DNA from 3 places in the Cytobacillus sp. Bva_UNVM-123 genome. Region 2 is predicted to be linked to each of the others. Evidence: a T-box and tRNA genes for the amino acid it is inferred to sense, from the RefSeq annotation. Region 2 holds a T-box; the other regions hold tRNA genes.
The links. The T-box of region 2 lies ahead of proS (proline--tRNA ligase). A T-box ahead of a tRNA ligase gene usually reads a tRNA of that ligase, here a tRNA-Pro.
Positions count from the first base shown of each region.

Region 1: it has a tRNA-Pro gene. The T-box ahead of proS (proline--tRNA ligase) is inferred to sense a tRNA for this amino acid. The anticodon was not compared.
Region 3: it has a tRNA-Pro gene. The T-box ahead of proS (proline--tRNA ligase) is inferred to sense a tRNA for this amino acid. The anticodon was not compared.

Region 1 is NZ_CM177772.1:829,851-837,786, forward strand. Features, by position in the region: gene KDN24_RS04070 (SprT family protein) at 1-289, shown strand, start outside; tRNA gene KDN24_RS04075 (tRNA-Asn) at 548-622, shown strand; tRNA gene KDN24_RS04080 (tRNA-Ser) at 627-717, shown strand; tRNA gene KDN24_RS04085 (tRNA-Glu) at 735-809, shown strand; tRNA gene KDN24_RS04090 (tRNA-Asp) at 882-958, shown strand; tRNA gene KDN24_RS04095 (tRNA-Gln) at 1,048-1,122, shown strand; tRNA gene KDN24_RS04100 (tRNA-Lys) at 1,295-1,370, shown strand; tRNA gene KDN24_RS04105 (tRNA-Leu) at 1,379-1,463, shown strand; tRNA gene KDN24_RS04110 (tRNA-Leu) at 1,524-1,609, shown strand; tRNA gene KDN24_RS04115 (tRNA-Arg) at 1,669-1,745, shown strand; tRNA gene KDN24_RS04120 (tRNA-Pro) at 1,802-1,878, shown strand; tRNA gene KDN24_RS04125 (tRNA-Gly) at 1,891-1,964, shown strand; rRNA gene KDN24_RS04130 (16S ribosomal RNA) at 2,327-3,876, shown strand; rRNA gene KDN24_RS04135 (23S ribosomal RNA) at 4,395-7,330, shown strand; rRNA gene rrf (5S ribosomal RNA) at 7,528-7,644, shown strand; tRNA gene KDN24_RS04145 (tRNA-Met) at 7,813-7,886, shown strand; tRNA gene KDN24_RS04150 (tRNA-Asp) at 7,890-7,936, shown strand, end outside.
Region 2 is NZ_CM177772.1:4,168,380-4,176,315, forward strand. Features, by position in the region: gene clpP (ATP-dependent Clp endopeptidase proteolytic subunit ClpP) at 1-53, opposite strand, end outside; gene KDN24_RS21425 (sigma-70 family RNA polymerase sigma factor) at 88-792, opposite strand; gene proS (proline--tRNA ligase) at 865-2,295, opposite strand; T-box leader at 2,369-2,575, opposite strand; gene ald (alanine dehydrogenase) at 2,743-3,852, opposite strand; gene KDN24_RS21440 (MerR family transcriptional regulator) at 4,111-4,635, shown strand; gene KDN24_RS21445 (TIGR04053 family radical SAM/SPASM domain-containing protein) at 5,289-6,449, opposite strand; gene KDN24_RS21450 (ABC transporter ATP-binding protein) at 6,587-7,936, opposite strand, start outside.
Region 3 is NZ_CM177772.1:103,135-111,070, reverse strand. Features, by position in the region: gene KDN24_RS00565 (CtsR family transcriptional regulator) at 1-154, opposite strand, end outside; rRNA gene rrf (5S ribosomal RNA) at 709-825, opposite strand; rRNA gene KDN24_RS00555 (23S ribosomal RNA) at 1,023-3,958, opposite strand; rRNA gene KDN24_RS00550 (16S ribosomal RNA) at 4,275-5,824, opposite strand; tRNA gene KDN24_RS00545 (tRNA-Ala) at 6,142-6,217, opposite strand; tRNA gene KDN24_RS00540 (tRNA-Pro) at 6,228-6,304, opposite strand; tRNA gene KDN24_RS00535 (tRNA-Arg) at 6,315-6,388, opposite strand; tRNA gene KDN24_RS00530 (tRNA-Leu) at 6,396-6,484, opposite strand; tRNA gene KDN24_RS00525 (tRNA-Gly) at 6,491-6,565, opposite strand; tRNA gene KDN24_RS00520 (tRNA-Leu) at 6,579-6,660, opposite strand; tRNA gene KDN24_RS00515 (tRNA-Lys) at 6,671-6,746, opposite strand; tRNA gene KDN24_RS00510 (tRNA-Thr) at 6,880-6,955, opposite strand; tRNA gene KDN24_RS00505 (tRNA-Val) at 7,115-7,190, opposite strand; rRNA gene rrf (5S ribosomal RNA) at 7,200-7,316, opposite strand; rRNA gene KDN24_RS00495 (23S ribosomal RNA) at 7,514-7,936, opposite strand, start outside.

The DNA.
Region 1 (7,936 bases), 1.9 Mb from region 2:
TGGTATTATTAAGCACGAGCTTTGTCATTATCATCTTCATATAGAAGGAAAAGGATATAAACATAAAGATCAAGACTTCAAGTTTTTAATGAAAGAAGTTGGAGCACCACGTTTTTGTTCGGTTCTGCCTGATCAGCCTAGAAGAAATGTAAGTCGTAAAGTAATCTTTTATATTTGTAAAGACTGTGGACAAGTCTACAAACGAAAGAAAAGAATGAACACGCAAAAATACGTATGCGGGAAATGTAGGGGGAAATTAATGATGAAACAGGAATTAACGATAGGATAAATATAGATGTTTGCATTTAAAAAATAATGTTATTCCAGTGTAAGATTTTTTAAAAAAACATTCTTGACTTTTAATAGGCAAGTTTTTATAATTGGAAGAGTCGAAAAGATGATAGTTATTCCGCAGTAGATTGCGGAAGCTAGCAGTTCAGAGCGATTCTTCAAAGAAAGGCTAGCTGTAGCAATCTGCGACAAAGACCGTAGGGCTTTGGAGCACAACTATTACTACTAGTTAACTTTAAAAGTTAACATTAACTATTCCGCAGTAGCTCAGTGGTAGAGCATTCGGCTGTTAACCGAACGGTCGTAGGTTCGAATCCTACCTGCGGAGCCATTTTGGGGAAGTACTCAAGAGGCTGAAGAGGCGCCCCTGCTAAGGGTGTAGGTCGCGCGAGCGGCGCGAGGGTTCAAATCCCTCCTTTTCCGCCAGAATATTCAAAAAATACGGCCCGTTGGTCAAGCGGTTAAGACACCGCCCTTTCACGGCGGTAACACGGGTTCGAATCCCGTACGGGTCACCAGATACGCTATGACACCTTATTTTAGTGAGGTTAGTATAGAACCAAGGTGTTATAAACTAGACATACTTAATTGGTCCGGTAGTTCAGTTGGTTAGAATGCCTGCCTGTCACGCAGGAGGTCGCGGGTTCGAGTCCCGTCCGGACCGCCATCTTATAATGAAGTTCATTTCCGGATTTATTTTAAATATCGACAATTGAAGATTTATTATTTATAAATATGTCTGCGGTAATTATTTATTGGGCTATAGCCAAGCGGTAAGGCAACGGACTTTGACTCCGTCATGCGCTGGTTCGAATCCAGCTAGCCCAGCCATTTTTTTATTTTATGATGAGCCATTAGCTCGGTCGGTAGAGGATTTTAAAAGATTACAGCTACGAAGCAAATCTTCAGTGAATGGTAAGCTTTTAAAATCTGCAACAAATCACAAAGGGATTTGACGCACGTTTATTACCGCAAATAAAGTTTAGGAAACAATATTTTATTAGAGCCATTAGCTCAGTCGGTAGAGCATCTGACTTTTAATCAGAGGGTCGCAGGTTCGAATCCTGCATGGCTCACCATTTTTTTTGCGGGTGTGGCGGAATTGGCAGACGCACTAGACTTAGGATCTAGCGCCGCGAGGCGTGGGGGTTCGACTCCCTTCACCCGCACCAATAATTACTAGTTGAATATCATGCTAATTAATGATATAATGAATTTCGTCGCTTAATTATGCGGTCGTGGCGGAATGGCAGACGCGCTAGGTTGAGGGCCTAGTGGGGGCAACCCCGTGGAGGTTCAAGTCCTCTCGGCCGCACCAAAAAAAACTGTTGACAATTTAAACAGTATGAAATATACTAGATAAGTCGCTTTGAGAATGCGCCCGTAGCTCAATTGGATAGAGCGTCTGACTACGGATCAGAAGGTTATGGGTTCGACTCCTTTCGGGCGCGCCATTTTAAAACGCAAACGCGATTAGTAACAACTTAGAAAAGACTCCTCATATTAAGCTCGGGAAGTAGCTCAGCTTGGTAGAGCACTTGGTTTGGGACCAAGGGGTCGCAGGTTCGAATCCTGTCTTCCCGACCATTTAAAATATTTGCGGGTGTAGTTTAGTGGTAAAACCACAGCCTTCCAAGCTGTTGATGAGGGTTCGATTCCCTTCACCCGCTCCAAATGAAATTACAAGCAATGTTTAATAGTTATTGGGTTTTCTTCATTAAAAACCTTGCTCCTGCGCCGTAGCATACCCGAGGAAGTGACTCCTCACCTCGTCGCAAAGCTCCATGAAGTTATTCGTGGAAGGTTATTCATGAAGATAAATCATAGAAGTAGCTTTGTTCTTTGAAAACTGAACGAACAAAAACGTCAACGTTAAATCTTTAGTCTTTTTTGAAAAGACAATTTATGAGCTAATCAACTCGCATCTTATCGCGTATTAACGCGCAGTAATATCCTTGCGGATAACTGCCCGTAAATACCCGATTGATTCGACTAACCATCACGGGGAAAAACACTCCGCGAAGGAAGTCTCATCTTATTGGAGAGTTTGATCCTGGCTCAGGACGAACGCTGGCGGCGTGCCTAATACATGCAAGTCGAGCGAACTTGCGGGAGCTTGCTCCCAAAAGTTAGCGGCGGACGGGTGAGTAACACGTGGGCAACCTGCCTGTAAGACGGGGATAACTTCGGGAAACCGGAGCTAATACCGGATAACTCTTTTCCTCCCATGAGGAAAAGCTGAAAGATGGCTTTAGCTATCACTTACAGATGGGCCCGCGGCGCATTAGCTAGTTGGTGAGGTAACGGCTCACCAAGGCAACGATGCGTAGCCGACCTGAGAGGGTGATCGGCCACACTGGGACTGAGACACGGCCCAGACTCCTACGGGAGGCAGCAGTAGGGAATCTTCCGCAATGGACGAAAGTCTGACGGAGCAACGCCGCGTGAGTGATGAAGGTTTTCGGATCGTAAAACTCTGTTGTTAGGGAAGAACAAGTATCGGAGTAACTGCCGGTACCTTGACGGTACCTAACCAGAAAGCCACGGCTAACTACGTGCCAGCAGCCGCGGTAATACGTAGGTGGCAAGCGTTGTCCGGAATTATTGGGCGTAAAGCGCGCGCAGGTGGTTCCTTAAGTCTGATGTGAAAGCCCCCGGCTCAACCGGGGAGGGTCATTGGAAACTGGGGAACTTGAGTGCAGAAGAGGAAAGTGGAATTCCACGTGTAGCGGTGAAATGCGTAGAGATGTGGAGGAACACCAGTGGCGAAGGCGACTTTCTGGTCTGTAACTGACACTGAGGCGCGAAAGCGTGGGGAGCGAACAGGATTAGATACCCTGGTAGTCCACGCCGTAAACGATGAGTGCTAAGTGTTAGGGGGTTTCCGCCCCTTAGTGCTGCAGCAAACGCATTAAGCACTCCGCCTGGGGAGTACGGCCGCAAGGCTGAAACTCAAAGGAATTGACGGGGGCCCGCACAAGCGGTGGAGCATGTGGTTTAATTCGAAGCAACGCGAAGAACCTTACCAGGTCTTGACATCCTCTGCCAACCCTAGAGATAGGGCTTTCCCCTTCGGGGGACAGAGTGACAGGTGGTGCATGGTTGTCGTCAGCTCGTGTCGTGAGATGTTGGGTTAAGTCCCGCAACGAGCGCAACCCTTGATCTTAGTTGCCAGCATTCAGTTGGGCACTCTAAGGTGACTGCCGGTGACAAACCGGAGGAAGGTGGGGATGACGTCAAATCATCATGCCCCTTATGACCTGGGCTACACACGTGCTACAATGGATGGAACAAAGGGCTGCGAGACCGCGAGGTTAAGCCAATCCCATAAAACCATTCTCAGTTCGGATTGCAGGCTGCAACTCGCCTGCATGAAGCCGGAATCGCTAGTAATCGCGGATCAGCATGCCGCGGTGAATACGTTCCCGGGCCTTGTACACACCGCCCGTCACACCACGAGAGTTTGTAACACCCGAAGTCGGTGGGGTAACCTTTTGGAGCCAGCCGCCTAAGGTGGGACAGATGATTGGGGTGAAGTCGTAACAAGGTAGCCGTATCGGAAGGTGCGGCTGGATCACCTCCTTTCTAAGGAAAATGAAGTGGAAACTTCATAAAAAGACGTCATTTGTTCGTTCGGTTTTGAGAGAACAATCTCTCTTAATTGTCTTACGTAAGTAAGATGAAATAGCTGCTTAACTTTATATTAATTCGTGAATGTAAAGAGTATTTGCTCCTGCGCCACAGCATATTCGAGGAAGTAATTCTTCAGCTCGTCGCAAGGCAGCACGAAGCTTTATCTTAGAAGCTTATTCACGATGTGATTGAAGTCAGTAGCCTCGTTCCTTGAAAACTAGATAATGAAAGAAGAAGAAAAACCGAGTAATCGCCATTTTAGTATTTCTCTCTATTATTTAATAGAGTAAAAACCAATCACGAGCGTAATTGCTAGTTAAAACTAGTCTATTTACAAACCGTGAGGGCAATGAGAAGCAAGCAGATCGAGGAATCGAGTGAGGAAACACCGGAACGTACGTAGTTTGTACGTGAGGATGTTGACGAGTGAAGATGACGAAGAGATGCGCAGCTTATCATTGACCGAACAAGGTTAAGTTAGAAAGGGCGCACGGTGAATGCCTAGGCACTAGGAGCCGATGAAGGACGGGACTAACACCGATATGCTTCGGGGAGCTGTAAGTAAGCTTTGATCCGGAGATTTCCGAATGGGGGAACCCGCTGTTCGTAATGGAACAGTATCTTTACCTGAATACATAGGGTAGAGAAGGCAGACCCGGGGAACTGAAACATCTAAGTACCCGGAGGAAGAGAAAGCAAACGCGATTCCCTGAGTAGCGGCGAGCGAAACGGGATTAGCCCAAACCAAGAGGCTTGCCTCTTGGGGTTGTAGGACACTCTACACGGAGTTACAAAGGAATGAGGTAAATGAACAGGTCTGGAAAGGCCGGCCAGAGAAGGTAAAAGCCCTGTAGTTGAAACTTCGTTCCCTCCAGAGTGGATCCTGAGTACGGCGGGACACGTGAAATCCCGTCGGAAGCAGGGAGGACCATCTCCCAAGGCTAAATACTCCCTAGTGACCGATAGTGAACCAGTACCGTGAGGGAAAGGTGAAAAGCACCCCGGAAGGGGAGTGAAATAGTTCCTGAAACCGTGTGCCTACAAGTAGTCAGAGCCCATTAACGGGTGATGGCGTGCCTTTTGTAGAATGAACCGGCGAGTTACGATTACATGCGAGGTTAAGTTGAGAAGACGGAGCCGCAGCGAAAGCGAGTCTGAATAGGGCGAATGTAGTATGTGGTCGTAGACCCGAAACCAGGTGACCTACCCATGTCCAGGTTGAAGTCCAGGTAACACTGGATGGAGGACCGAACCCACGCACGTTGAAAAGTGCGGGGATGAGGTGTGGGTAGCGGAGAAATTCCAATCGAACTTGGAGATAGCTGGTTCTCTCCGAAATAGCTTTAGGGCTAGCCTCATGTAGTAAGAGTCTTGGAGGTAGAGCACTGTTTGGACTAGGGGCCCCCATCGGGTTACCGAATTCAGACAAACTCCGAATGCCAAAGACTTATCCATGGGAGTCAGACTGCGAGTGATAAGATCCGTAGTCAAGAGGGAAACAGCCCAGACCACCAGTTAAGGTCCCAAAGTATACGTTAAGTGGAAAAGGATGTGGAGTTGCTTAGACAACCAGGATGTTGGCTTAGAAGCAGCCACCATTTAAAGAGTGCGTAATAGCTCACTGGTCGAGTGACTCTGCGCCGAAAATGTACCGGGGCTAAACGTATCACCGAAACTGTGGATGGACACCGTATGGTGTCCGTGGTAGGAGAGCGTTCTAAGGGCGTTGAAGCTAGACCGTAAGGACTAGTGGAGCGCTTAGAAGTGAGAATGCCGGTATGAGTAGCGAAAGATGGGTGAGAATCCCATCCACCGAATGCCTAAGGTTTCCTGAGGAAGGCTCGTCCGCTCAGGGTTAGTCGGGACCTAAGCCGAGGCTGAAAAGCGTAGGCGATGGACAACAGGTTGATATTCCTGTACCACCAAATTACCGTTTGAGCAATGGGGGGACGCAGGAGGATAGGGTAAGCGCGCTGCTGGAATAGCGCGTCCAAGCAGTTAGGCTGATAATGAGGCAAATCCCATTATCGTGAAGGCTGAGCTGTGACGGCGAGGGAAATAGAGTACCGAAGTTCCTGAATCCACACTGCCAAGAAAAGCCTCTAGCGAGGTAACAGGTGCCCGTACCGCAAACCGACACAGGTAGGCGAGGAGAGAATCCTAAGGTGAGCGAGAGAACTCTCGTTAAGGAACTCGGCAAAATCACCCCGTAACTTCGGGAGAAGGGGTGCTCATTTGGGTGAATAGCCCGGATGAGCCGCAGTGAATAGGCCCAGGCGACTGTTTAGCAAAAACACAGGTCTCTGCGAAGCCGCAAGGCGAAGTATAGGGGCTGACGCCTGCCCGGTGCTGGAAGGTTAAGAGGAGGGGTTAGCGTAAGCGAAGCTCTGAATTGAAGCCCCAGTAAACGGCGGCCGTAACTATAACGGTCCTAAGGTAGCGAAATTCCTTGTCGGGTAAGTTCCGACCCGCACGAAAGGCGTAACGATCTGGGCACTGTCTCAACGAGAGACTCGGTGAAATTATAGTACCTGTGAAGATGCAGGTTACCCGCGACAGGACGGAAAGACCCCGTGGAGCTTTACTGTAGCCTGATATTGAATTTCGGTACAGCTTGTACAGGATAGGTAGGAGCCTAGGAAGCCGGAGCGCCAGCTTCGGTGGAGGCATCGGTGGGATACTACCCTGGCTGTATTGAAATTCTAACCCGCGCCCCTTATCGGGGCGGGAGACAGTGTCAGGTGGGCAGTTTGACTGGGGCGGTCGCCTCCTAAAGAGTAACGGAGGCGCCCAAAGGTTCCCTCAGAATGGTTGGAAATCATTCGTAGAGTGTAAAGGCACAAGGGAGCTTGACTGCGAGACCTACAAGTCGAGCAGGGACGAAAGTCGGGCTTAGTGATCCGGTGGTTCCGCATGGAAGGGCCATCGCTCAACGGATAAAAGCTACCCCGGGGATAACAGGCTTATCTCCCCCAAGAGTCCACATCGACGGGGAGGTTTGGCACCTCGATGTCGGCTCATCGCATCCTGGGGCTGTAGTCGGTCCCAAGGGTTGGGCTGTTCGCCCATTAAAGCGGTACGCGAGCTGGGTTCAGAACGTCGTGAGACAGTTCGGTCCCTATCCGTCGTGGGCGCAGGAAATTTGAGAGGAGCTGTCCTTAGTACGAGAGGACCGGGATGGACGCACCGCTGGTGTACCAGTTGTCTTGCCAAAGGCATAGCTGGGTAGCTATGTGCGGACGGGATAAGTGCTGAAAGCATCTAAGCATGAAGCCCCCCTCGAGATGAGATTTCCCATAGCGCAAGCTAGTAAGACCCCTGAAAGATGATCAGGTTGATAGGTTTGAGGTGGAAGCGTGGTGACACGTGGAGCTGACAAATACTAATCGGTCGAGGACTTAACCAAAAACGAAAAGCGGAAGTGCCTTGCTTAGGGGCGACAAGCTTAAGACGAGACGGCGAGAAGGTTGTACTTTAACCTTCTTGACGGATTGGCTTAAGACCTCGAGCCCCTAGGCACTGGAGCTGGACACGCTTTAAGATTACTCTTTCTTCTTCTTATTATCTAGTTTTGAGGGAACGAAACCTCAATTTAATAAAAAGTTTAGTGGCGATAGCGAGAAGGTCACACCCGTTCCCATCCCGAACACGGAAGTTAAGCTTCTCAGCGCCGATGGTAGTTGGGGGCTCTCCCCCTGTGAGAGTAGGACGCCGCTAAGCTTTTACAATTTTTTATCAATAATATTATCGCGGGGTGGAGCACGATCGAATATGCTTCGAAGGAAATTCTTCAGCGCACCGATTGAGCTGCTACTTGAATAATCTCCCTGAAATCGGGGCGGTTTAACGCATAATTAAAGCATGAACAAGTTTTTTAAATAATACTATCGCGGGGTGGAGCAGTTCGGTAGCTCGTCGGGCTCATAACCCGAAGGTCGCAGGTTCAAATCCTGTCCCCGCAATTTGGTCCGGTAGTTCAGTTGGTTAGAATGCCTGCCTGTCACGCAGGAGG
Region 2 (7,936 bases):
TATGAACGTTCTCCACGCCCCGATTGTTCAATCACATAAGGGATTGTACTCATAAACATAAACGACCTCTCTTTCCATTTTAATTGGCTATGCTGCCATAGAAAGGATGGTTGCAGGAGTGCTTTGTAAACTTTTTGATTGGCGACTCATAAGCTTTGGAACGAAAGATTCATTAGAAATAGAATGAATAGCAGGCAGTGCCTTTATTAAGACTGACGGATCTTGTGCCAGTAATGATTCATAAAAAAGCACTGGAAGTATGTTATATTCTTCATCACTCCAAAAAGGTGCTACATCATAAGCGTGATTTTCTGTCAGCCGTTTTTTTGCTCGATGCAAACTGCTTTTCACCGCTGTTTCTGAAATCTCAAGCAGTTCAGCAATTTCATTTGCTTTATATTGAAATGCTTCTTTAAGCATGAAAATCACCGCTTGCTTCGGCGTAAAACGTTGGATAAGCTTTTCAACCGTTTCGATAATGGTCGGCTCTTTCACAGAATTGACTTCAGACTCTTCTTCATTCGCTTCTTGCTTTCGTTTGCGAAGTGTATCAATCCAATGATGATAAGCAATTTTATTCAGTAATGCGGCACTCAGTTTATGATGACTCCGATAATGCTTGATAGCCTTTAAAATGGCTTCTTGGGCGATATCTTCCCCGTCCCATTTATTTTTGGAGAGAAAACAGCAATATCGGAAAAGCCCTGGATAAAGCTCTATAAATAGATTGTCATTCATTTCTTCATACTGCTTGTTCTTTTCGCTTAGTTTGCCATTCATTTTTTTACTCACTCCTTTCACACCTTCCTACCTTTAAAACGGATGAAAAGTCCAGAAAGATACGGGTTAAATAAAAATGATCAATTAATATGCTTTTGCCCAATAAACAAGCTGATCAGCTTCTTTTTCACAAACTACACATGTATTGCCTAGCTTACTTTGCTCAAAAGGAATACATCTTGAAGTAGCACCTGTCTCCTCTTTTATTTTATCCTCACAGCTTTGATCTCCACACCACATTGCTTGAACAAATCCTGTTTTCGTTTGAAAAATTTCTTTAAATTCAGCAAAGCTCTTAGCAGTATATGTTTTTTGCTGACGATTTTGTTTAGCCTTTTCAAACAATTGTTGTTGAATATCTTCTAAAACATTAATAATTTGCGTTTCTAACTGTTCAATTGCTACGACAATCTTTTCACCTGAATCTCTTCTAACAAGCACGACTTGTTTATTTTCAATATCCTTAGGACCCACTTCTAACCGTAGTGGTATGCCCTTCATTTCATATTCATTAAATTTCCATCCAGGTTTTTTATCACTCGCATCAATATCCACTCTTACTACTTGAGATAAGGACTTCTTTAACTCGTAAGCATAATCGAGAACCCCTTCTTTATGCTGAGCGATCGGTACAATCATGACTTGAATTGGCGCAGCTTTTGGCGGAATAACGAGACCTCTCTGATCTCCATGCACCATGATCATTGCCCCGATAATTCGTGTCGTGAAGCCCCATGATGTTTGCTGAACATATTGAAGCTTTCCATCTTTATCTGTATATTGAATGCCAAAGGCTTTGGCAAAACCATCTCCTAAATGGTGAGAGGTTCCTGATTGCAATGCTTTTCCATCATGCATGATGCTTTCTATCGTATATGTATATTTCGCACCAGCGAATTTTTCTTTCTCCGTTTTCTGCCCTTTTATGACGGGAATGGCCAACACATTCTCACAAACATCTGCATATACTTCAAGCATCTTAATCGTTTCCTCAAGTGCTTCTTCATCTGTTGCATGGCAAGTATGGCCTTCCTGCCATAAAAATTCTAACGTCCGAAGAAATGGACGTGTCGTCTTCTCCCATCTTACAACATTTGCCCACTGATTGTAGAGCTTTGGCAAATCCCGATATGAATGGATAATATTCTTATAATGCTCACAGAAGAGTACCTCAGAAGTTGGGCGCACACATAAGCGCTCTGTTAATTCCTCTGTACCCCCATGTGTAACCCATGCAACTTCTGGTGCAAATCCCTCAATATGATCCTTTTCCTTTTGCAATAAGCTTTCAGGTATAAACAATGGCATATAAACATTTTCATGACCTGTTTCTTTAATACGAAAATCAAGCTCATTTTTAATATTTTCCCAAAGAGCAAAGCCGTAAGGACGGATAATCATTGATCCTCGAACACTAGAATAATCAATTAAATCAGCTTTTGTGACAACGTCTGTGTACCATTGTCCAAAGTCTTCCTCCATATCTGTAATATCTTTAACAAATTCTTTTCCCATGTTTAACACCTCTTCTTTAAGATTGGTTCATTCTCGTTTTTTACCTATAAAAAATAAAAAAGCCTCGCTCCAAAATAGGGACCAAGGCCTGGCGGTACCACCCTAATTCAAAGCAAAGCTTTACACTTATTTCATGATATCGGATGTATATCCGCTGTATTCTTCAATCGATACAGAACTCAGAGGCAGGTTCAAGCAACTGTTTATAGGAACTTTCAGCATTTGTTCCCTCTCTAGAATAAACTAAGTTTGCCTTACTATTCCTCTTCAAAGTTTAAGTTATTTTTTTGAAATTATATAAATTTTAGGATCGTTTGTCAATATTCTTATTTAAACGTATTCTTCATACTAAATTAGTCATTTTAGTACGCTATTAAACATCTACTTTCCTTTTATTTCAAAAATCCCCTTTTGCAACAATATGCAAAACGGGATCACTATCATTTATTACCAAGCTTGCTCAACTGGCACATAATTGTAGCCAAGATCTTTAGCAACTGCCTCATATGTTACATTTCCATTTACTACGTTTACACCTCGTAATAATGCAGCATTATCCTCAACTGCTTTTTTAACACCCTTATTTGCAATTTGTAATGCATATGGGATGGTAACATTTGTTAAAGCAATTGTCGATGTTCTAGGAACAGCCCCAGGCATATTCGCAACTGCATAATGAACAACGCCATGCTTTTCATAAGTTGGATTGTCGTGTGTTGTAATATGGTCAACTGTTTCAAAAATTCCACCTTGGTCAACTGCCACATCAACAACAACTGAGCCAGGAGACATTGTTTTAACCATTTCCTCTGTCACAAGCTTCGGTGCTTTTGCTCCTGGAATGAGAACCGCTCCGACAACAAGGTCACTTTCCTTTACAGATTGTGCAATATTAAATGGATTAGACATCAATGTTTGAATGCTGTCTCCAAAAATATCATCAAGCTGGCGAAGACGTTCTGGGCTTAAATCAATAATCGTTACTTTCGCACCTAATCCAATCGCCATTTTTGCAGCATTGATTCCAACAACGCCGCCACCAACGATTGTTACTTTCCCACGATTAACGCCAGGAACGCCTGCTAACAAGATTCCTTTGCCTCCATTTGTTTTTTGTAAAAACTGTGCACCAATTTGCGTTGCCATCCGTCCAGCCACTTCACTCATTGGAGTAAGCAATGGCAATGTGCGATTCAATTCAACTGTCTCATAAGCAACAGCTGTAACACCTTTTTCAACTAAAGCCTTTGTTAATTCTGGCTCAGCTGCTAAATGCAAGTAAGTAAATAAGACTAATCCTTCACGGAAATATGTATATTCTGATTCTAATGGTTCTTTTACTTTCATAACCATTTCTGCTGCCCATGCATCAGATGCAGACGAAACAATTTCTGCTCCTACTTCTTTATAATCTTCATTCGAAAATCCGCTACCAACACCTGCTCCTGTTTCAATTAAAACTTGATGACCAGCATTAACAAGGGTATACACACTAGCAGGAGTCATTGCCACCCGATTTTCATTATTCTTAATTTCCTTTGGAACACCAATAATCATTGAAACTACCCCCTACAAAATATTCCATTATTTTAAAACTATTTACTCTATAATAATAAATTATAGCGTTATGAACGTCAATCATAGCACTAAATATACACTATGCTATTTCCTATCTATTATTCCATTCATTTTCAATTTCAACTTCTTTTAGGAAAGTTGTAAGAAATCCACTTTCTTTGCCGAATGGCAACTTGTTTTGTCAGACAGGAAGGAATCAGAAATCAGAGAGAGAATTCTTCTTAAAAAGGAGGGAGCGTGTTGAATACAGCTACGGTTGCAAAGTTGTTGAAGGTTTCACCAAGCACGATTCAGCGTTGGGTGAAACAGCTTGATTTGGATATGGAACGGAATGAACTCGGGCATTACATTTTTACAGAGGAGGATATCACCCTTCTAAAAAATGTTCAGGAACAAATCAATAACGGTATCATTTTACAAGATGTGACTATCAAAAAGAAAAAAGTCCGCAAAGGCAAATTAAACACTCCAGTAAACACTGACGGAATGAACGATCTTCTAGCGAAAATCGAATTAATAGAGCATACCATTACCCAAAAAGCAGATGGGGTTGTATCCTACCAGCTTTTGCAGCATCGACGTGAAATTGAAGATTTGCAAAATGACGTATTAAAATTAACGGAACGGATTGAAAGCTTGCAATTAATTCAAAACGAAATGATACATTCCAAAACGGACGAAAATGTAATTATATTTGATAAAAAGAAGCCAAATCGAAAATTAAAAAAGAAAAATATTATTAGTTCCCTATTTGGATTTTAAAAGCAGCCTCTCATGAAGCTGCTTTTTTAGTTATTTACTTTCGTTTTTTTGCCGACAGCTTTTGATACCAAAATGAGTGGCGAGGCTTTACTTAATCTACATCCAGATTGCTTTTTCGGAGACGACGGTTGATTTGATTCCCGGTTGTTAACCTTCTCTAGTTTTTCGGGAATCAAAATGGGGAGTTGATTACCGATTGCTAGCTCTTTCTCCTTTTTCGGGAATCAAAATGGGGGATTGATTACCGGTTGCTAACCCTTTCTCCTTTTTCGGGAATCAATATGGGGAACTGATTCCTAATCGCTAGCTCTTTCCTCTTTTTCGGGAATCAATATGGGGAATTGATTCCCAGTTGCTAGCTCTTTCTCTTTTTTCGGGAATCAATATGGGAAACTGATTACCAATCGCTAGCTCTTTCTTCTTTTTCGGGAATCAATATGGGGAGTTGATTCCCGATTGCTAGCTCTTTCTTCTTTTTCGGGAATCAATATGGGGAGTTGATTCCCGATTGCTAGCTCTTTCTTCTTTTTCGGGAATCAAGATGGAAACTGATTCCCGGTTGCTAACCTTCTCCGATTTTCAAAGACATAGTATCTCTATTCTTCAATAAATAAGAAAAACCCCTCAAATTCGAGGGGCTACAACCTATCCATTTATAGATTAACCGTTAAATCCTTTTTACTACGTAAGGCAGTTGGAATGTACACACAGTATGGTTCACTTTCTAAATAGTCGCCTGTTACTGCATATGTTCTCGAACGGGAACCTCCACAGACGAAACGGTATTCACAAACCCCGCATTTTCCTTTATATAAATCTGGATTGCGCAGCTGTTTGAGGACTGGTGATTCACGATAGATTTCTTTTAAAGGTGTCTCTCTTACATTTCCAACTTTAATTGGTAACAGTCCACTTGGATATACATCGCCTGTATGTGAAACGAAGATAAAACCGTTTCCGTCATTTACTCCTTTTGGCGCACGTTTTAGTCCATCAATGACAGAGGCGTGGTCTTTTGTGATCGTGTCTTCATAGCGAATAATTTCTTTATCTAGCTTATGCTCTCTCACTTTTTCCTGAAGAACGACTCTTCGGTAGTGCTGAGCAGCCGTTGTTTTAATATCGAATGGCGCTGTTTTTCCTAGCTCATATAGCCATCTGAATACTTTCTCATGTTCTACAGGTGTTAAACATGCATCTTGTTGGCCTCTTCCTGTTGGAACAAGTAAAAAAATGTACCACATGATTGCTTTTAAATCTTTAACGAGTTCAGCCATTTGTTCAAGATGATCATAATTATACTTTGATATAACGGTGTTAATTTGCAGAGGCATTTCTAGTTCATTTAAATATTTAATTTTTTCTATTGTTAGGTCAAAAGAACCTGGTGTTCCTCTAAAATGATCATGAATTTCAGGTGTTGGACCATCGAGACTAAATCCCCATCTAGATAAGCCAACTTCCTTTGCTTTCTTCATTCTTTCCTTCGTTACGTTATCTGTTGCACTTGGCGTCATCGATACACGCATGCCTTTCTTCACTGCGTAATCAGCAAGCTCATAAAGGTCTGCTCTCATCATACAATCGCCACCCGTAAATACAAGCATCGGGTTATTCATTTCATATATTTGATCGATTAATTTAAAGCCTTCTTCATTGCTTAATTCATTCGGATCCGGCTTAAGCTGGGCATCTGCTCTACAATGAATACATTTAAGCTGACAAGCTCTCGTTACTTCCCAAATAACGATAAATGGATTTTCATTATAATCAATTGCTGCTCCCATTCCATGAGGATGTCCTTTACCGCGCATGTTCATCACCAATTTTCTATAATTTTTCTCATTCTAAATCCATTATAAATTTGATACATACACATGCTCGGTAAAATTGTTACAAACTATCTACAAAAATAGAAAAAAATGCTGTTTACCTATAATAGGCTTTATTTTTACATGGCTACCCAATGCCCCTTTGTTATTTCTACAAGTGTCGATTGTTGTAAATTATACTTATCTGCAAATGAATCTTCTTCAAAGACAACATTGTTCTTCTTTAGCTTATATTGCGGATCAGGTATAGGAATGGCTGATAGCAATGTCTTCGTGTATTCATGATGAGGATTCTCGTAAAGCTCTTCACTTTCAGCTATCTCGACCATTTTCCCTCCATACATGACGACAACTCGATCACATAAATGTTTTACCATTGACAAATCATGAGCAATAAATAAATAAGTTAAGCCAAGCCGTTGTTGAAGCTCTTCTAATAATTTTACAATTTGTGCTTGTATGGATACATCAAGAGCAGAAAGGGCTTCATCACAAACAATAAATCTAGGTTCAACAGCTAATGCACGTGCAATCCCAATCCGCTGTCTCTGCCCACCGGAAAATTCATGCGGATAACGTGCTGAATGAGTATGGTCAAGTCCAACTAGTTCAAGTAATTCTTCCACCCTTTGTTTTCGTTTCTCCCTACTCAAACTAAGTCCGTGAATATCTAAAGCTTCTCCAATAATATCTAGCACTTTTATTCGTGGATTCAATGAAGCGTATGGATCTTGAAAAACAATTTGCATATGACGTCGCATCCGCTTTAGCTCTTTTGGCGACAATTGATTCATGGAAATCCCTTCGAATAGAACTTCGCCTGCAGTTGGTTCATGCAGCCTCAAGATTGTTCTCCCTATCGTAGATTTACCAGACCCTGATTCTCCGACAAGCCCTAACGTTTCTCCTTGTTGAATATGAAAACTAATATTATCAACAGCTTTTAGAACATCGCCATTTCCGAGATGAAAATATTTCTTTAAGGATTTTACCTCAAGCAAGGGAATACTATTTGATTCTGAAGGTGAATGAAATGAATTCAACTTCTTTTCTTTTTTCTTGTCCAGTCGTGGAAGAGCATTTAATAGATTAAGCGTATAGGGATGTTGAGCTTTATGAAAAATTTCTTCCGTCGATCCTGTCTCTACAATCTCTCCATTTTTCATCACAGCAACTCGATCACATAACTTAGCAACAACACCGAGATCATGAGTAATTAATATAATGGATGTGCCAAATCGCTCCTGCATATGCCTCATCAAATTCAATATTTGCTCTTGAATCGTTACATCCAATGCCGTTGTTGGCTCATCGGCAATGAGTAATGCGGGCTGACAAGCTAAAGCAATGGCAATCATGACACGCTGTCTCATTCCTCCTGAAAGTTCATGGGGATATTGATGATAGCGTGTCTCAAAATTACGAATCCCAACTAATTTTAATAATTCAAGTGCTTCGTTCCGCGCTAG
Region 3 (7,936 bases), 1.1 Mb from region 2:
TAGTAAAACGTGTATTGATGACATAGTTGATTTGTGAAGGTACACATTGAAATTTATCAGCGATTTCACTTCTTTTTATTTCAACAATTTCCCTCTCGCTCAGCTCAAGAACTTTTTTTAAGTAGCTCTCGATGATATCTGAAATATTTCTCACTAATCCTCCCCCCTATCTGACTTTGACTATATTTGACATTAATTATACATAACTTTAATTTCCCGCGCAATGAACACGTATTATTAATTTCTCCTATTTTTTTCGTTTTCAAACATAGCTTGATATTAGAAACAAGAAAGTTAGACTGAAAAAGCTACTCTGTTCGAATCCATAGGACAACCCCATAGGCTTAAAGCAAAGTTGAATTCAATTGAAGTAAATTGCATAATGCTCATCTTCCCTCATTCAGTCCTAGTTCAATATTACTGAGATCAGGAGCAACCTCTTATGAAAATCGATCTATAGTTTTCTATAGCAATTATTAAACGTTCGACTGGTATGATAGATCTTCCTATTACTTTGTAAACATAATTTGTGACGATGACAATTTCCTCGGCAATAACCTTGCCTTCTTTTGTTGTCACTACCACATCACCTTTAAAATTTCTATTTTCATAGATTGTACACTTAAGCTGATCAATACTATTCAATCTATGTGTAATGGATGATGAAAAACAAAAAAACAGCTAAAAATTTTAGCTGTTCTCCATTTTGCTTAGCGGCGTCCTACTCTCACAGGGGGAGAGCCCCCAACTACCATCGGCGCTGAGAAGCTTAACTTCCGTGTTCGGGATGGGAACGGGTGTGACCTTCTCGCTATCGCCACTAAACTTTTTATTAAATTGAGGTTTCGTTCCCTCAAAACTAGATAATAAGAAGAAGAAAGAGTAATCTTAAAGCGTGTCCAGCTCCAGTGCCTAGGGGCTCGAGGTCTTAAGCCAATCCGTCAAGAAGGTTAAAGTACAACCTTCTCGCCGTCTCGTCTTAAGCTTGTCGCCCCTAAGCAAGGCACTTCCGCTTTTCGTTTTTGGTTAAGTCCTCGACCGATTAGTATTTGTCAGCTCCACGTGTCACCACGCTTCCACCTCAAACCTATCAACCTGATCATCTTTCAGGGGTCTTACTAGCTTGCGCTATGGGAAATCTCATCTCGAGGGGGGCTTCATGCTTAGATGCTTTCAGCACTTATCCCGTCCGCACATAGCTACCCAGCTATGCCTTTGGCAAGACAACTGGTACACCAGCGGTGCGTCCATCCCGGTCCTCTCGTACTAAGGACAGCTCCTCTCAAATTTCCTGCGCCCACGACGGATAGGGACCGAACTGTCTCACGACGTTCTGAACCCAGCTCGCGTACCGCTTTAATGGGCGAACAGCCCAACCCTTGGGACCGACTACAGCCCCAGGATGCGATGAGCCGACATCGAGGTGCCAAACCTCCCCGTCGATGTGGACTCTTGGGGGAGATAAGCCTGTTATCCCCGGGGTAGCTTTTATCCGTTGAGCGATGGCCCTTCCATGCGGAACCACCGGATCACTAAGCCCGACTTTCGTCCCTGCTCGACTTGTAGGTCTCGCAGTCAAGCTCCCTTGTGCCTTTACACTCTACGAATGATTTCCAACCATTCTGAGGGAACCTTTGGGCGCCTCCGTTACTCTTTAGGAGGCGACCGCCCCAGTCAAACTGCCCACCTGACACTGTCTCCCGCCCCGATAAGGGGCGCGGGTTAGAATTTCAATACAGCCAGGGTAGTATCCCACCGATGCCTCCACCGAAGCTGGCGCTCCGGCTTCCTAGGCTCCTACCTATCCTGTACAAGCTGTACCGAAATTCAATATCAGGCTACAGTAAAGCTCCACGGGGTCTTTCCGTCCTGTCGCGGGTAACCTGCATCTTCACAGGTACTATAATTTCACCGAGTCTCTCGTTGAGACAGTGCCCAGATCGTTACGCCTTTCGTGCGGGTCGGAACTTACCCGACAAGGAATTTCGCTACCTTAGGACCGTTATAGTTACGGCCGCCGTTTACTGGGGCTTCAATTCAGAGCTTCGCTTACGCTAACCCCTCCTCTTAACCTTCCAGCACCGGGCAGGCGTCAGCCCCTATACTTCGCCTTGCGGCTTCGCAGAGACCTGTGTTTTTGCTAAACAGTCGCCTGGGCCTATTCACTGCGGCTCATCCGGGCTATTCACCCAAATGAGCACCCCTTCTCCCGAAGTTACGGGGTGATTTTGCCGAGTTCCTTAACGAGAGTTCTCTCGCTCACCTTAGGATTCTCTCCTCGCCTACCTGTGTCGGTTTGCGGTACGGGCACCTGTTACCTCGCTAGAGGCTTTTCTTGGCAGTGTGGATTCAGGAACTTCGGTACTCTATTTCCCTCGCCGTCACAGCTCAGCCTTCACGATAATGGGATTTGCCTCATTATCAGCCTAACTGCTTGGACGCGCTATTCCAGCAGCGCGCTTACCCTATCCTCCTGCGTCCCCCCATTGCTCAAACGGTAATTTGGTGGTACAGGAATATCAACCTGTTGTCCATCGCCTACGCTTTTCAGCCTCGGCTTAGGTCCCGACTAACCCTGAGCGGACGAGCCTTCCTCAGGAAACCTTAGGCATTCGGTGGATGGGATTCTCACCCATCTTTCGCTACTCATACCGGCATTCTCACTTCTAAGCGCTCCACTAGTCCTTACGGTCTAGCTTCAACGCCCTTAGAACGCTCTCCTACCACGGACACCATACGGTGTCCATCCACAGTTTCGGTGATACGTTTAGCCCCGGTACATTTTCGGCGCAGAGTCACTCGACCAGTGAGCTATTACGCACTCTTTAAATGGTGGCTGCTTCTAAGCCAACATCCTGGTTGTCTAAGCAACTCCACATCCTTTTCCACTTAACGTATACTTTGGGACCTTAACTGGTGGTCTGGGCTGTTTCCCTCTTGACTACGGATCTTATCACTCGCAGTCTGACTCCCATGGATAAGTCTTTGGCATTCGGAGTTTGTCTGAATTCGGTAACCCGATGGGGGCCCCTAGTCCAAACAGTGCTCTACCTCCAAGACTCTTACTACATGAGGCTAGCCCTAAAGCTATTTCGGAGAGAACCAGCTATCTCCAAGTTCGATTGGAATTTCTCCGCTACCCACACCTCATCCCCGCACTTTTCAACGTGCGTGGGTTCGGTCCTCCATCCAGTGTTACCTGGACTTCAACCTGGACATGGGTAGGTCACCTGGTTTCGGGTCTACGACCACATACTACATTCGCCCTATTCAGACTCGCTTTCGCTGCGGCTCCGTCTTCTCAACTTAACCTCGCATGTAATCGTAACTCGCCGGTTCATTCTACAAAAGGCACGCCATCACCCGTTAATGGGCTCTGACTACTTGTAGGCACACGGTTTCAGGAACTATTTCACTCCCCTTCCGGGGTGCTTTTCACCTTTCCCTCACGGTACTGGTTCACTATCGGTCACTAGGGAGTATTTAGCCTTGGGAGATGGTCCTCCCTGCTTCCGACGGGATTTCACGTGTCCCGCCGTACTCAGGATCCACTCTGGAGGGAACGAAGTTTCAACTACAGGGCTTTTACCTTCTCTGGCCGGCCTTTCCAGACCTGTTCATTTACCTCATTCCTTTGTAACTCCGTGTAGAGTGTCCTACAACCCCAAGAGGCAAGCCTCTTGGTTTGGGCTAATCCCGTTTCGCTCGCCGCTACTCAGGGAATCGCGTTTGCTTTCTCTTCCTCCGGGTACTTAGATGTTTCAGTTCCCCGGGTCTGCCTTCTATACCCTATGTATTCAGGTAAAGATACTGTTCCATTACGAACAGCGGGTTCCCCCATTCGGAAATCTCCGGATCAAAGCTTACTTACAGCTCCCCGAAGCATATCGGTGTTAGTCCCGTCCTTCATCGGCTCCTAGTGCCTAGGCATTCACCGTGCGCCCTTTCTAACTTAACCTGTTCGGCTAATGATAAGCGGCGTATCTCTGCGTCACCTACGCTCGTTCACCTCCTCATGTGCTGATGCACACTCCGGGGTTCACTCACTTGGTTCCTTGATCTACTTGCTTCTCATTACCCTCACAATTCGCAAGAATTGTGATTGGTTTTTACTCTATTAAATAATAGAGAGAAATACTAAAATGGCGATTACTCGGTTTTTCTTCTTCTTTCATTATCTAGTTTTCAAAGAACGAAGTTTTGAGAGATTGTTCTCTCAAAACCGAACGAACAAATGACGTCTTTTTATGAAGTTTCCACTTCATTTTCCTTAGAAAGGAGGTGATCCAGCCGCACCTTCCGATACGGCTACCTTGTTACGACTTCACCCCAATCATCTGTCCCACCTTAGGCGGCTGGCTCCAAAAGGTTACCCCACCGACTTCGGGTGTTACAAACTCTCGTGGTGTGACGGGCGGTGTGTACAAGGCCCGGGAACGTATTCACCGCGGCATGCTGATCCGCGATTACTAGCGATTCCGGCTTCATGCAGGCGAGTTGCAGCCTGCAATCCGAACTGAGAATGGTTTTATGGGATTGGCTTAACCTCGCGGTCTCGCAGCCCTTTGTTCCATCCATTGTAGCACGTGTGTAGCCCAGGTCATAAGGGGCATGATGATTTGACGTCATCCCCACCTTCCTCCGGTTTGTCACCGGCAGTCACCTTAGAGTGCCCAACTGAATGCTGGCAACTAAGATCAAGGGTTGCGCTCGTTGCGGGACTTAACCCAACATCTCACGACACGAGCTGACGACAACCATGCACCACCTGTCACTCTGTCCCCCGAAGGGGAAAGCCCTATCTCTAGGGTTGACAGAGGATGTCAAGACCTGGTAAGGTTCTTCGCGTTGCTTCGAATTAAACCACATGCTCCACCGCTTGTGCGGGCCCCCGTCAATTCCTTTGAGTTTCAGCCTTGCGGCCGTACTCCCCAGGCGGAGTGCTTAATGCGTTTGCTGCAGCACTAAGGGGCGGAAACCCCCTAACACTTAGCACTCATCGTTTACGGCGTGGACTACCAGGGTATCTAATCCTGTTCGCTCCCCACGCTTTCGCGCCTCAGTGTCAGTTACAGACCAGAAAGTCGCCTTCGCCACTGGTGTTCCTCCACATCTCTACGCATTTCACCGCTACACGTGGAATTCCACTTTCCTCTTCTGCACTCAAGTTCCCCAGTTTCCAATGACCCTCCCCGGTTGAGCCGGGGGCTTTCACATCAGACTTAAGGAACCACCTGCGCGCGCTTTACGCCCAATAATTCCGGACAACGCTTGCCACCTACGTATTACCGCGGCTGCTGGCACGTAGTTAGCCGTGGCTTTCTGGTTAGGTACCGTCAAGGTACCGGCAGTTACTCCGATACTTGTTCTTCCCTAACAACAGAGTTTTACGATCCGAAAACCTTCATCACTCACGCGGCGTTGCTCCGTCAGACTTTCGTCCATTGCGGAAGATTCCCTACTGCTGCCTCCCGTAGGAGTCTGGGCCGTGTCTCAGTCCCAGTGTGGCCGATCACCCTCTCAGGTCGGCTACGCATCGTGGCCTTGGTGAGCCGTTACCTCACCAACTAGCTAATGCGCCGCGGGCCCATCTGTAAGTGATAGCAAAAGCCATCTTTCAGCTTTTCCTCATGGGAGGAAAAGAGTTATCCGGTATTAGCTCCGGTTTCCCGAAGTTATCCCCGTCTTACAGGCAGGTTGCCCACGTGTTACTCACCCGTCCGCCGCTAACTTTTGGGAGCAAGCTCCCAAAAGTTCGCTCGACTTGCATGTATTAGGCACGCCGCCAGCGTTCGTCCTGAGCCAGGATCAAACTCTCCAATAAGATGAGACTTCCTTCGCGGGGTGTTTTTCCCCGTGATGGTTAGTCGAATCAATCGGGTATTTACGGGCAGTTATCCGCAAGGATATTACTGCGCGTTAATACGCGATAAGATGTGAGTTGATTAGCTCATAAATTGTCTTTTCAAAAAAGACTAAAGAATAACGTTGACGTTTTTGTTCGTTCAGTTTTCAAAGAACAAGGCTACTGATTACAATTTATCATTGTTTTTCAGTAAGTTGTTTTTACTCCATCACTCTAAAGCGACTTTTCAATGATAACATGTTTGAAATATCATGTCAACAACTTTTTTGTTTTTTTGGTGGAGCCTAGCGGGATCGAACCGCTGACCTCCTGCGTGCAAGGCAGGCGCTCTCCCAGCTGAGCTAAGGCCCCGTAAATTTAGTGGTCGGGAAGACAGGATTCGAACCTGCGACCCCTTGGTCCCAAACCAAGTGCTCTACCAAGCTGAGCTACTTCCCGAAAAAACAAACGCGCCCGAAAGGAGTCGAACCCATAACCTTCTGATCCGTAGTCAGACGCTCTATCCAATTGAGCTACGGGCGCAATATAATGGTGCCGAGAACCGGAATCGAACCGGTACGGTAGTCACCTACCGCAGGATTTTAAGTCCTGTGCGTCTGCCAGTTCCGCCACCCCGGCACATTATGGAGCGGAAGACGGGATTCGAACCCGCGACCCCCACCTTGGCAAGGTGGTGTTCTACCACTGAACTACTTCCGCATATTATGAAAAGTGCGGGTGAAGGGAGTCGAACCCCCACGCCTCGCGGCGCTAGATCCTAAGTCTAGTGCGTCTGCCAATTCCGCCACACCCGCATATTTAAAGTGGTGAGCCATGCAGGATTCGAACCTGCGACCCTCTGATTAAAAGTCAGATGCTCTACCGACTGAGCTAATGGCTCAAATTCAAAGTTTTAAAAACTGAATTTTGATAGTAGTAATAAATATGCTCCAAAGCCCTTTGGTCTTTGTCGCAGATTTTAAAAGCTTACCATTCGTTGAAGAAAAGCTTCGTGGCTGTAATCTTTTAAAATCTGGTGCCGGCCAGAGGACTTGAACCCCCAACCTACTGATTACAAGTCAGTTGCTCTACCAATTGAGCTAGGCCGGCATATGAAATATATGTTTAGAATTTAAATAGCATTAGTATATGTGCGGCAAATCCCTGTGTGATTTGTTGCAGATTCCTCCAGCTAGCTATTCGAGGACGTAAAGCTCCGGACTGCAAGCTTCCAGAATCCTCTACCAATTGAGCTAGGCCGGCTCATTATGGTGGAGGATGACGGGATCGAACCGCCGACCCTCTGCTTGTAAGGCAGATGCTCTCCCAGCTGAGCTAATCCTCCATATTAAAAGCTTAGCGGCGTCCTACTCTCACAGGGGGAGAGCCCCCAACTACCATCGGCGCTGAGAAGCTTAACTTCCGTGTTCGGGATGGGAACGGGTGTGACCTTCTCGCTATCGCCACTAAACTTTTTATTAAATTGAGGTTTCGTTCCCTCAAAACTAGATAATAAGAAGAAGAAAGAGTAATCTTAAAGCGTGTCCAGCTCCAGTGCCTAGGGGCTCGAGGTCTTAAGCCAATCCGTCAAGAAGGTTAAAGTACAACCTTCTCGCCGTCTCGTCTTAAGCTTGTCGCCCCTAAGCAAGGCACTTCCGCTTTTCGTTTTTGGTTAAGTCCTCGACCGATTAGTATTTGTCAGCTCCACGTGTCACCACGCTTCCACCTCAAACCTATCAACCTGATCATCTTTCAGGGGTCTTACTAGCTTGCGCTATGGGAAATCTCATCTCGAGGGGGGCTTCATGCTTAGATGCTTTCAGCACTTATCCCGTCCGCACATAGCTACCCAGCTATGCCTTTGGCAAGACAACTGGTACACCAGCGGTGCGTCCATCCCGGTCCTCTCGTACTAAGGACAGCTCCTCTCAAATTTCCTGCGCCCACGACGGATAGGGACCGAACTGTCTCACGACGTTCTGAACCCAGCTCGCGTACCGCTTTAATGGGCGAACAGCCCAACCCTTGGGACCGACTACAGCCCCAGGATGCGATGAGCCGACATCGAGGTGCCAAACCTCCCCGTCGATG